Regions from separate parts of the Agathobaculum faecis genome, predicted to be linked through region 1. Evidence: a T-box and tRNA genes for the amino acid it is inferred to sense, from the RefSeq annotation. Region 1 holds a T-box; the other regions hold tRNA genes.
The links. A T-box is a leader RNA that pairs with one kind of tRNA and senses whether it is charged. The one in region 1 lies ahead of H8S45_RS08100 (valine--tRNA ligase), so its partner is inferred to be a tRNA-Val.
Positions count from the first base shown of each region.

Region 1 (4,114 bases):
CCGTGCGTCATACTCCTTGGGCGTGACGCCGGAAATATCGGTATAATCCGAAAGCCAGGAAAGCGGCAGTTTCACAAAAATTCCTCCTTGAAATTTTTCGATTGAAACCACGGTTTCAATCGAGGGGGACGCGCCGAACCATGGTTCGGACGCGTTCTAGGCTGCGAAAGGTTCCGACGGGCGAAACTTTTCTCCGCTCTGGTATCAAAACCCTGATACATGCTCGCGGTTTTCTGTTTTATGCGCGCATGGCGCGCCCGTCAAAAGTGAGGACATGCCTGATCTTTGACACCCCGACCCAGCCGCCCTGGGCGGCGACGTTCGGGTGTCGAAGACCGGTTCCTTCGGGACCGGTTTTCGTATATAAGGGACTTGTGAAGTCCCTTATAAGCACGCGAGCGCGTTAAAATTGTTCCAAAAACCGCACGTCGTTTTCATAGAACAGGCGGATGTCGTCGATCTTGAAGCGGCCCATGACCATGCGCTCCAGGCCGATGCCGAACGCGTAGCCTGAGTATTCCTCCGGATCGATACCGCTCATCTCAAGTACCTTGGGGTGTACCATGCCGCAGCCGAGGATCTCGATCCAGCCCTCGCCTTTGCAGAGCGGGCAGCCTTCGCCGTGGCAGCGGTAGCACTGGATGTCCATTTCCGCCGACGGCTCGGTGAACGGGAAGTGGTGCGGGCGGAAACGGACGACCGTGTCCTCGCCGTACAGCTTTTTGGCGAACAGCTCGAGGATACCCTTGAGGTCCGACATGCGGATGCCCTTATCGACGACCAGCCCCTCGATCTGGTGGAACAGCGGGGAGTGGGTCGCGTCCACCGCATCCGAGCGGTACACACGGCCGGGCGCGATGATGCGGATGGGCGGCTTTTTCTTCTCCATCGTGCGCACCTGCATCGGGGAGGTCTGCGTGCGCAGCACCACGTTGTCCGAGATATAGAAGGTGTCCTGCGTGTCGCGCGCAGGATGGTCCTTGGGGATGTTGAGTGCTTCGAAATTGTAGTGGTCAAGCTCGACCTCCGGACCTTCTGCGATCGAGAAGCCCAGGCCGAGGAAAATTTCCTTGAACTCATCCAGCACGATGTTGAGCGGATGCTTTTTGCCGATCACGACCTCCTCGCCCGGCAGGGTCACGTCGATTGTTTCGGCCTCCAGCTTGTGCGCGAGCGCGGCCTGCTCAATGACCAGCTTCTGCTTTTCGATTATGGTTTCGATCTCGGCGCGCACGTCGTTGATGAGCTGGCCTACGGCCGGGCGTTCCTCTGCGGCAACGTCCTTCATGCCCTTGAGGAGCGCGGTCAGCTCTCCTTTTTTGCCAAGGAACTTGACGCGCGCTTCGTCAAGCGCGCGCGGGTCCGCGGCGGCGGCAAGCTGTTCCTTTGCGGCCTGCAGGATGCCTTGCAGCTTTTCTTTCATGGTTGCCTCTCCTTTTTATATGAAAAATCAGCGTTTGGGACAAAATAAAAGCCTTTCGTCCCATGAATTAGGGACGAAAGGCATAAAAGCAGCTTCCGTGGTACCACCCTGATTCCCAGCCGGAGCCGGGCGCTCATTGAACGCCGGTAACGGGGCGTCAACCCGCCTGCGCCTACTGGAAAAGCCGTTCAGCGCCGGTGCTCGCAGGGGAACTTCGCGTCATGTCTCTTTGGGCGGCTTGCAGCCAAAGGCCGCCTTCTCTGAAAAGAGGGGGATGGCGTTACTTTCCCTGTTCATCGCAGTTTGGTATTCATAGACAGTAATATTAAACCACATCTTTCGGGGGATTGCAAGTGGAAGGCATGTTTTTTTTGACAGGCAGGAAAGAGGGGGTGCCGCGCCGCTTGACAAATCTGTGGTTTTTGGATATACTGTTAAAGTTGATATGCAAAATGCGATGAAAAAGAGGAGTATTCCCGCTTCGCGCGCTGCAGAGAGAGGGCGGTCGGTGCAAGCCCTTGGGCGGAGGGAAGAAAGTCGCTTTGGAGCAGGAGGCCGAATGCCAGTAGGCTGTCCCGTCCCGCCCACGTTACGGGCAAACGAGTGCGCGGCGGCATTGCCGCGAATTCAGGTGGTACCACGGAGCACGCTTCGTCCTGTACGGACAGCGTGCCTTTTTGTTTTCCGCAATCAAACCGAAAAGGAGACAGACCAATGAGCGAACTGCCAAAGACCTACGACCCGAAATCGGTCGAGGACAAGCTGTACAGCTTCTGGAACGATTCCGGCTTTTTCCACGCCGAGGTCAATCCGGACAAGAAACCCTACACCATCGTTATCCCGCCTCCGAACGTGACCGGCCAGCTCCACATGGGCCATGCGTTCGATGAAACGCTGCAGGACATTCTCATCCGCACCAAGCGTATGCAGGGCTATGAGGCGCTGTGGATGCCCGGCACCGACCACGCGGGCATCGCCACCCAGATCAAGGTGGAGGAGACGCTCCGCAAGGAGGAGGGCAAGACCCGCTATGACCTTGGCCGCGAGAAGTTCCTCGAGCGCGTGTGGGACTGGAAGCACCAGTACGGCAACCGCATCATCAGCCAGCTCAAAAAGCTCGGCTCCTCCTGCGACTGGGAACGCGAGCGCTTCACCATGGACGAGGGCTGCTCCAAGGCCGTGCGCGAGGTGTTCGTCAACCTGTATGATAAGGGCCTGATCTACAAGGGACACCGCATTATCAACTGGTGTCCGCACTGTGCGACCGCGCTTTCGGACGCCGAGGTTGAGTACGAAACCCAGCCGGGCAAGCTGTGGCACATCCGTTACCCGCTGGCGGACGGCTCAGGCGACCTGGTGGTCGCCACCACCCGTCCGGAAACCTTTATGGGCGACACCGGCGTGGCCGTCAACCCGAACGACGAGCGCTATCAGCATCTGATCGGCAAGACCTGCATCCTGCCAATCATGAACCGTGAGATCCCGATCTTCGGCGATGAGTACGTCGATATGGAATTCGGCACGGGCTGCGTCAAGGTCACGCCATGCCATGACCCGAACGACTTCGAGATGGGCCAGCGCCACAACCTTGAGCAGATCCTCGTGTTCAACGAGGATGCGACCGTCAACGAAAACGGCGGCAAGTACGAGGGGATGGACCGCTACGAATGCCGCAAGGCGGTTATCCGTGACCTCGAGGAGGGCGGCTACCTTGTCAAAACCGAGGACCACGAGCACAACGTCGGCACCTGCTACCGCTGCGGCACGACCGTTGAGCCGATGACCTCCGCGCAGTGGTTCGTCAAGATGGCGCCGCTGGCGAAGCCCGCAATGGACGTGGTACACGAGGGCAAGACCAGGTTCGTGCCGGACCGCTTCGCCAAGACCTACCTGCGCTGGATGGAGAACGTGCATGACTGGTGCATCTCGCGTCAGCTCTGGTGGGGCCACCGCATTCCGGCGTTTTACTGCGACGACTGCGGCGAAATGACCGTCTCCAAGGAAGACGTCCACGTCTGCCCGAAGTGCGGCAGCAAAAACGTCCGCCAGGAGGAGGACGTGCTGGATACCTGGTTCTCGTCCGCGCTGTGGCCGTTCTCCACGCTCGGCTGGCCGGAAAAAACGCCGGAGCTTGACTACTTCTACCCGACTTCCACGCTGGTCACGGGGTACGATATCATCTTCTTCTGGGTGGCGCGCATGATCTTTTCGGGCGTCGAGCATATGGGCGAGACGCCGTTCGAGACCGTGTATATCCACGGTCTGGTGCGCGATGCGCAGGGCCGCAAGATGTCCAAATCGCTCGGTAATGGCATCGACCCGCTGGAGGTCATCGACCAGTATGGCGCGGACGCGCTGCGCTTCACGCTCGCGACCGGCAACAGCCCCGGCAATGACATGCGCTTCTCGACCGAGCGCGTCGAGGCGAGCCGCAACTTCTGCAACAAGATCTGGAATGCGTCCCGCTTCATCCAGATGAACCTGACGATTGGCAGGGACAAGGCGGCGTCGCTGCCCGCCGACCTCGCGCTTGAGGACAAGTGGATCGTCTCCAAATATAACACGCTGGTGGCCGAGGTCACCCGCAACATCGACCAGTATGAGTTGGGCCTGGCCGCCGCGAAGCTGAACGACTTCATCTGGGATAACTTCTGCGACTGGTATATTGAGATCGCCAAGACCCGCTTGCAG
Region 1 is NZ_JACOPL010000006.1:176,275-180,388, reverse strand. It holds gene pheT (phenylalanine--tRNA ligase subunit beta) at 1-75, opposite strand, end outside; gene pheS (phenylalanine--tRNA ligase subunit alpha) at 404-1,423, opposite strand; T-box leader at 1,490-1,729, opposite strand; T-box leader at 1,872-2,085, shown strand; gene H8S45_RS08100 (valine--tRNA ligase) at 2,138-4,114, shown strand, end outside.

Region 2 (4,114 bases), on a different contig from region 1:
TTATCACCTGACCCGACAGGAGTGGTTGCTGGATGAAACCACGCCGACCGATTCGCTCGAACGCTTCCTGCTGCGGTACGACAACAGCGGGCTGGGCCTGCCGGAGTTCAGCGAAGCGCGGGTGCGCGCCCTGCTGGCGAACGCTTCGCTCACCGCCCTGCGCGATCCGGCGCGGGCGATGGAATGGACGCTCGGCCTGTCGGGCGGCACGGCGGGCGACCGCATTGTGCATCCGGTGAAGCAGGGCGAAAGCTGGGTCTATACCTTTGCGGACGGCGGTCAGGTGCGCGTCGGCATGAGGGCCGTGCGGCTGGGGGATGCGGTGCAGCCCATCTACCTGCCGGTCTGGTGGTCTTTGGACACGGCGGGCGGCTCGGGTTGGGAATTCGATCCGTACAGCTACATGATGCGCAAGGAAACAAACGATTTTTCCGGCTGCACCGTGGAGGAGCTGGCGTATTACCTTAGCCTGTCGGACGGCGCATATGCCGAGAATATCCTGCATGAACTGGACCTGCAGTGGCGCTGGTCGCCGCAGGAGGTGGAAAACGCGGTTGCGGGCAACGATATCGCGCGCGCGGCCTGGGAACGGCACCGCGGCAGCTTTGAAGCGCGGTTCCCGCCGGATGAGATTGAGGCCGCGTACCAGGCCGTGCGCGATTACACGGCGGCAAATGGGTTTTCGGTCGAAAACCTGCGCTATGATCCGGCCAGCGAGCGTGCATGGTCGGAAAACATTATGGAAAGCGGCGTGCTGCGGGACAACGTGCAGGAGGACGGCCTGACGATCGACAATGTAATTACCGTCATAGGCGACGCGCGCTTCGGCGAAGGCGCATGGCGCGACAAGGCCGACGGTTACTCGTTCACCCTGTACCGCGGCGCAGACGGCAAGTGGGTGCAGGAGGATGGTGCCTTTGGCTACTGACCCGATAAACCTTAGCGAATCCTTTGCGGGTTTCCGCTTGACACCCCAGCGGGCCCGATGGTAAGATATCCTTAAACAAAGGGGAGTAGTCGGCGCGGCATGCCGCGCGGCAGCGCCAACAAGCATGGCGGGGCGTGCGATCCCGTTCTGGCTGTTGCCTGAAATGACCAGACCTGCGTTTTCCTGTGGGAAGACGCAGGTCTGTTTGTCTTTCCCAGAGGCATCCCAGGTCCGGAAAGCGGCGTCTGGAATGGAGATTCTGCCATATATTATGTATAGGGGGCGATAACGTGGAATTTTTGTATGAGGGCCTGCTTTCGATCACTTGGCAGCAGGTGGTGATGTACTGCGTCGGTGGGTTCCTGATCTGGCTGGCGATCGAAAAACAGTATGAGCCGTCGCTGTTGCTGCCCATGGGCTTCGGCGCGATCCTGGTCAACCTGCCGCTTTCCGGCGTGATCGACCAGATGACGCAAGGCGTGGGCGAGACAAACGGCATTATTCAATGGCTGTTTGAAGCCGGCATCGAGGCGAGCGAGGCGTTCCCGCTGCTGCTGTTCATCGGCATCGGCGCGATGATCGACTTCGGCCCGCTGTTGGCAAACCCCAAGCTGTTCCTGTTCGGCGCGGCGGCGCAGGTCGGCATTTTCCTGACCATCATCGCGGCCGCGCTGCTGGGCTTCGACATCATCGACGCGGCCTCCATTGGTATCATCGGCGCGGCGGACGGGCCGACCTCGATCCTGGTGTCGCAGGTGCTCGGCTCGCGCTATGTCGGCGCGATTGCGGTTGCGGCGTACAGCTATATGGCGCTGGTGCCGATCATCCAGCCGTTTGCGATCAAGCTGGTGACGACAAAGAGGGAACGCGCGATGAAAATGCCTTACGCGGCCGGTCAGGTCAGCCGCCGCACGCGCATCCTGTTCCCGATTGTGGTGTCGATCGTCGCCGGACTGGTCGCGCCCGCGTCCGTGTCACTGGTGGGCTTTTTGATGTTCGGCAACCTGATCCGCGAGTGCGGCGTGCTGGAGAGCCTGTCCAAAACCGCGCAGCATGAGCTGGCCAACCTGATTACCCTGCTGCTGGGCATTACAATCTCGTTCTCCATGCGCGCGGCGCAGTTTGTGACAAAAGAAACGCTGCTCATCCTGTGTCTGGGGCTGATCGCGTTCGTGCTGGATTCAATCGGCGGCGTGCTGTTTGCCAAGGTACTCAACCTGTTCTGCAAAAACAAGGTCAACCCCATGATCGGCGCGGCAGGCATATCGGCCTTCCCCATGTCCGCGCGCGTGATCGAGAAGCTCGGCATGCAGGCCGACTGCACCAACCACCTGCTGATGCACGCGGTGGGCGCGAACGTCGCGGGTCAGATCGCCTCGGTCGTGGCCGGCGGCGTGATCCTTGGATTTTTCATGTGAGAAAGGGGCGCGTAAAGGATGAATGAAGCTGTATGGACGGCGATTGCCCTACTCGGGCAGGGCATGGCGGGTATTTTTACCGTGCTGATCGTGATTGCCCTGATCGTGGCGCTGATGGGGAGGCTGGATAAAAACAATAAAACTTGACCGCAGAAAGGCTTGCAAACCCCGTCCTGTTCTGGTATAATAATCAGGTAACCAAATGAATGGGGTTGTAGCTCAGCTGGTCAGAGCGTTCGCCTCACACGCGAGAGGTCGTGGGTTCGAGCCCCGCCAACCCCACCAGTGGAAAACCGTCACGAAAGTGACGGTTTTTTCGTTTTTTGAGGACGGGGAGCCGCGTCCGGCGTTCATTCGGGACGCTGGTTTTTGCGCCGGAGGTGCGTGACGAGCTGGTGGACCAGGGCGATATCATCGCCCGTCAGGCCATCGATGGAGATGGTCTGCGTTTGCGGTACGCAGAGAATAAAATCGGTCGACACCCCAAAAAGCTGCGCCAGTTCGACGATATACTGCGTGCTGGGGACACTGATGCCCATTTCCCAGGCGTTCACGCTGGAGCGCGTGATATCCAGGCGGCCCGCAAGCTCGGCTTGCGACAGGCCGAAATTTTCACGCAGCGTCTTGATGCGTTCGGCTGTTGCTATCATTTTCATCACCCTTTTAGTATAGGGTAATGTAATCGAATTGATACTGCATTATCAAATAGATGTTTGCAATTGACATATAAAGCCGCGGGCAGTATACTGATACTGGGTGATAAAGGTGATAAATATGAAAGCTACGGGGATTGTGAGAAAAGTGGACAATCTGGGGCGGATCGTACTGCCGATGGAGCTGCGCCGGACTATGGATATCGCGCGCGACGACCTGCTGCAGATCAGTATGGCGGGCGGTGAGATCCGCCTGACCAAATTCCAGCCGGCATGCCTGTTCTGCGGCGAGTCGCTGGAGGTCGTCGATTTCAGGGGCAAACGGGTGTGCAGAGGGTGCATCCGCAAGCTCCAAAAAAGCCTGAAAGTGAACAAACGCCGTCCTGTTCGGGGGCGGCGCTGAAAAAACCCTGCCGCGGCTGCGGCAGGGTTTCTGTTATGCGTGAACGCATGTCTTGTGCGATGCGATTGAGCGGGCGATATAGGGCTGCACCTCCTTGAGCGGGATACCGAGAGCGACCGCCAGTTCGCTATGCAGCAGATCTTCCGCGCGCTTGCGGTAGCGCTGGTCGATTTGGCTGACGCGCCGGCCGTTGCGCCGGGATTTGGCGTACACCGTCTTAATCAGCTGCACCAGCTCATGACAGTCGTGGCTCTGCAGCGCGGCCTGGTAGTGCTCGCTCGCCAGCCGGAGGCTGTGGGTGGTGAAGCTATCCTCCTCAATAGCGGGGATGGATTCGATCAGCGCTTCGGCCTGCTCCCTGGAAATGACCGGACGCATGAACACCGGGGAATCGACCGGTATATAGATGGTTTCCGTGCCGTATACGGGCGTGAGGGTGTAGTAAAGGCGGCCCTCGTCCCTGGCGAAAGCAGGCTGTCCCACCGCGGTCACCTCACAGACGCCGCTGGTCCCGTAAACGATGAATTCGCCCGTGTGATACATTTTATTCCTCCTCGCAAATATGGCCGATGCGGAAGCGTTCCGCACTTCTGCGTTATAAAACTCGGCTGTTCTATATAAGATTATAGCATATTTTGTGGGGAAATGTAAGCGAAAATTATTTTTTGTTCACAGGCCGGCCCGTGCGGCCGCTTCGTGCGTCAGGTAAAAG
Region 2 is NZ_JACOPL010000002.1:188,211-192,324, forward strand. It holds gene H8S45_RS02890 (M56 family metallopeptidase) at 1-928, shown strand, start outside; gene H8S45_RS02895 (sodium ion-translocating decarboxylase subunit beta) at 1,219-2,346, shown strand; gene H8S45_RS16525 (hypothetical protein) at 2,365-2,493, shown strand; tRNA gene H8S45_RS02900 (tRNA-Val) at 2,555-2,631, shown strand; gene H8S45_RS02905 (helix-turn-helix domain-containing protein) at 2,697-2,996, opposite strand; gene H8S45_RS02910 (AbrB/MazE/SpoVT family DNA-binding domain-containing protein) at 3,121-3,402, shown strand; gene H8S45_RS02915 (CarD family transcriptional regulator) at 3,436-3,945, opposite strand; gene H8S45_RS02920 (GNAT family N-acetyltransferase) at 4,072-4,114, opposite strand, start outside.
Region 2: it encodes a tRNA-Val, which carries the amino acid that the T-box ahead of H8S45_RS08100 (valine--tRNA ligase) is inferred to sense. The anticodon was not compared.

Region 3 (4,114 bases), on a different contig from region 1:
GATATCATATGCGGCACGCGCGACCGAGCCGCGGTGATCGGCCTGTGTGAAAATGCGGTTCTCCATTTGCCGCCGGCAGGAGAGGAACGGGACGGACAGGGCTGCTTTGAATATCTGCCTGCCGGTGTGCCGGATGGGCGCACACGGGCCTTGCTGAAGATCGAAGACGGCTGCGACAATTTCTGCGCCTACTGCATTATTCCCTATGCTCGCGGCAGGGTACGCTCCATGGTGCCGGAGCAGGCTCTGCAGGAAGCCGCCCGCCTTTTGCGGGAGGGCGTGCATGAAATCGTCCTGACAGGGATCGAGATCGCCTCTTATGGCCGCGACCTGGTTCCGCCGGTGTCCCTGACCGATCTGCTGTGCCGGCTTCTGGCCGCCAATCCCGCGATGCGTTTCCGCTTGGGTTCTCTCGACCCACGCATTGTTGACAGGGAGTTTTGCGAGCGGTCAGCAGGATTTTCCAACCTTGCACGCCATTTTCACTTGTCCCTGCAAAGCGGGTGCGACAGTGTACTGCAGCGTATGGGAAGGAAATACACAACGGAAGCGTATTATGATAAAGTACAACTGCTGAAAAAATATTTTCCGGACTGCTCGGTGACTACCGACCTGATCGTTGGTTTTCCCAGGGAGACCGAAGAGGAGTTCGCACAAACGCTTGCGTTTTTGGAAAAATGCGCGTTTTCCGCAGTACATGTGTTCCCGTTTTCGATCCGCGAAAAGACGCGCGCCGCCCGAATGGACGGGCAGCTGCCGAAAGCGGTGAAGGCGGAACGAGCCGCGCGTGCTAAAAAGGCTGCGGCTGCGCTCACAGAGAAATACCTTGGACGGTTTGTGGGGAAAACGCTGGAGGTCCTGCCGGAACACTGTGTGGGCGGACGCTGGATGTCGCATGGACAATATGGCTTTCCTATCTATATAGAGGGGGGAGGGATTTGCAAGAATACGCCGGTAGCCGTAGAGGTGCGGGGGCTGTTTCGGGACGGACTGCTGGGAAAAATTTCTGACGCCGTGTAACCAACGCGCTGCTTCCTCCATAGTATGAAGTGAAATCTTTGATAGGAGGAAATAACTTATGTGTTCTTCTAATTCTCTTTGGGGCGAAAACAACTGGTGGTGGATCATTATCGTGGTCATCCTGATCTGGATCTGCTGCTGCCAGAACAATAATGGATACAGCGATATGAACAACTGCGGAAACAACTGCGGTTGCTGCTGCTGAACCTGCCACGACATATAAGGGAATAGGGCCTGCGCGGCGCCGTTTCATAAACGGCGCCGTTTGCCTGTTTTGTGGGGTGAAAAAAATTTTAATAAAAATTGAAAAATCCTCTTGCCAAAACGGGAAAATTGGGGTAATATAAATAAGCGCTGTTCGTGAGGACAGCAAAACGAGGATTTTTTCTTTGGAGGAATACCGATTATGACCGCAGGCGAATTTCGTAATGGCGTTACTTTTGAAATGGACGGTCAGGTGCAGCAGGTTATCGAGTTCCAGCATGTAAAGCCGGGCAAGGGTGCTGCTTTTGTTCGCGTCAAGATGAAGAACGTGATCACCGGCGCTGTCACCGAGCGTTCTTTCAATCCGACTGATAAATATGAAACCGCATATGTAGAGCGCCGCGATATGCAGTATCTCTATAACGAGGGCGACCTTTACTACTTCATGGATAATGAAACCTACGAGCAGATCCCGATTGGTAAGGACACGCTCGGTGATGATTTTCGTTTTGTCAAGGAAAATGAAAATGTCAAGGTTTGCTCTTATAAAGGCAGCGTGTTTGCGGTAGAAGCCCCGCTGTTCGTCGAGTTAGAGATCACCGAAACCGATCCGGGCTTCAAGGGAAACACGGCAACCAATACGCTCAAGCCCGCAGTGGTTGAAACCGGCGCTACGGTGCAGGTTCCGCTGTTCATCGAACAGGGCGAACGCATCAAGATTGATACCCGTACAGGCGAGTATCTCGAGCGCTGCAAGAACTGATTGCACAAGCGAATACGGACGGTACGCTTACCGTCCTTTCTATGGACATTTAGCTCAGCTGGAAGAGCATCCGCTTGACGTGCGGAAGGTCGGCGGTTCGAACCCGTCAATGTCCACCATAAAAGCCGTTTCTTCAGAAACGGCTTTTCTTTGTAAATAAGGGAAAAGGAAGCGCGGCGTGCCGCGCTTCCTTTTTATGTTGTTTTGATATCTCTTTTTTTCAGCCAAAGCAGGCTGGCAGTAAGACCCAGGAGCAGGTAAAAGCACGAGCTGATAAGGAATGCCGCCGCACTGCAGTCCATTGGCTCGGTCGGATGGTGGGAACACATCCCAAGACTGAGCAGAGAAAAAGGAAAGTACACGCCGAAGCCTTTGACCAGCGCGGGTAATCCGCAAAATCCACCAAGGATGCCTGCGGCAACGGGAACGGCAAACGACCGGATGACCAGCGCAACGCAAAGCAGCAGCGCCGCCTGCACCGTGAGCGCCCACCAGCCGCGGAATACCCAGTAGACAAGCGCAAATGGAACAGGGGCGGTCAGCCCTGCAAGCTTACCGCTAATCAGGAACAGTATACCGATGAAAAGTTGCGTGAGCAGCGTCAAAAAGGATACGACGGAAAGCTTGGAAACCAGCATGACGCTGATAGGGATCGGCTGGGTCATCACGGTGTTCCAGTTGCGGTTGAGGTGTTCCAGACGGCAGACGTAAGCGCAGTAGACGCCGGTCAGGGCAGGAGCGAACAGCGCGCAGTAAAACAGGGCGTGCTGTGTCCAGAGCGAATACCATTGGTCCGTGAGCAGACCCAGGTTATTCAAATAATTCGCCGTACCCAATCCTGCGGACACGATGGGGAGAATGATAAGCGCGAGCCAGATAAACGAGTGATGCAGCTTGCAAAATTCTGCATAGATTGTGCGTAACAGCATGGTTTAGACCTCCTTCCGGATAAAAAGCACGCGGCCAACCCCATAAATCACCAGAAAATATGCGATCAGGCAAAGAAAGCCGCTGAGATTGAAATCGATGAAGTAATAGTCTGAGATACGGGTCGATGCGTCCCACGCCATGCCGGTGTTATACAGGAGCGCGTAATACGCCCATACGAAAGCCTTTTGAAAGCTGGGCGGGAAAAACAGGGAGAACAGTCCGATAAACGAGCCGATCAGCCCGACGATCATGCCGATCATCTGATTTTGGATCTGCAAAGACAGGACAAGCTGTAAGAGCAGGATCGCCAGGGTTGTGACCAAACTGGAGAAAAAATATTCCGTCAGCTTTGTCACCGGTGGGTTTCCGGCAAAACCGCTGCAGATGCCGAACAGCAGGACGACCGCCATTTGCACGGCGAGAAAACCGGTCATGTATGCAGCACCGCAGATCAGCTTCGCGTCGAACAGCGAACCGGTTGGCTGCACGGTTTCAAGCAGCTTGAGGGTTTGCCCCTTATGCTCAATATCAGCCAGACGGGAGGCAACCACGGCCGCGATTACAGGCGTCATCATTGCGTTGAGCATGGGGAAATTATATAGGATCATCGCCCAGCCCTGCTGCAGCTCCCGCTCCGACAGCGCGCGGAGGCTGTACAGCCCCCAGGCGAGCTGCGCCGCCAGCATAACCAGCAGAGGGAGCCATATCCGGCGGCGCCTGCATTTGAAAAACTCCATTTTGAGCGCTTTCATAAGCTTGCCGCCCCCTCCGTCAGTTCCAGGAAAATATCCTCCAGGTTTTTGCGGCGTTCTTCAATACGGAGCACGCCAATCCCGCTGTCAGTCAGCAGGGCGACGCAGTGCGCGACTTCTTCGTTTTCCAGCGGCGGCAGAATAATCTCGTCGGCGTCCAAGTCATTAATTACGCCGTCATGGGTCAGGATCGCCTGCGCCAGCGGGTTGTTAAGCGTACGAAGCGCCAGATGATGTTCGCTTTTCTCGTGGAGACGGTCGATCGTATTTTGGTAGACTAGGGCGCCATCCGCAATTACACCCACATGGGTCGCCATCTGATCGATCTCGCTGAGCAGGTGGCTGGATACCAGCACGGTCATGCCAAAGCGGCGCGGCAGGTCGCAGATCAGCTCACGCATTTCCTGAATCCCCGCAGGATCCAGACCGTTGGTTGGCTCGTCGA
Region 3 is NZ_JACOPL010000001.1:293,145-297,258, reverse strand. It holds gene mtaB (tRNA (N(6)-L-threonylcarbamoyladenosine(37)-C(2))-methylthiotransferase MtaB) at 1-1,020, shown strand, start outside; gene H8S45_RS01435 (hypothetical protein) at 1,079-1,225, shown strand; gene efp (elongation factor P) at 1,424-1,987, shown strand; tRNA gene H8S45_RS01425 (tRNA-Val) at 2,031-2,106, shown strand; gene H8S45_RS01420 (ABC transporter permease) at 2,182-2,916, opposite strand; gene H8S45_RS01415 (ABC transporter permease) at 2,920-3,669, opposite strand; gene H8S45_RS01410 (ATP-binding cassette domain-containing protein) at 3,666-4,114, opposite strand, start outside.
Region 3: it encodes a tRNA-Val, which carries the amino acid that the T-box ahead of H8S45_RS08100 (valine--tRNA ligase) is inferred to sense. The anticodon was not compared.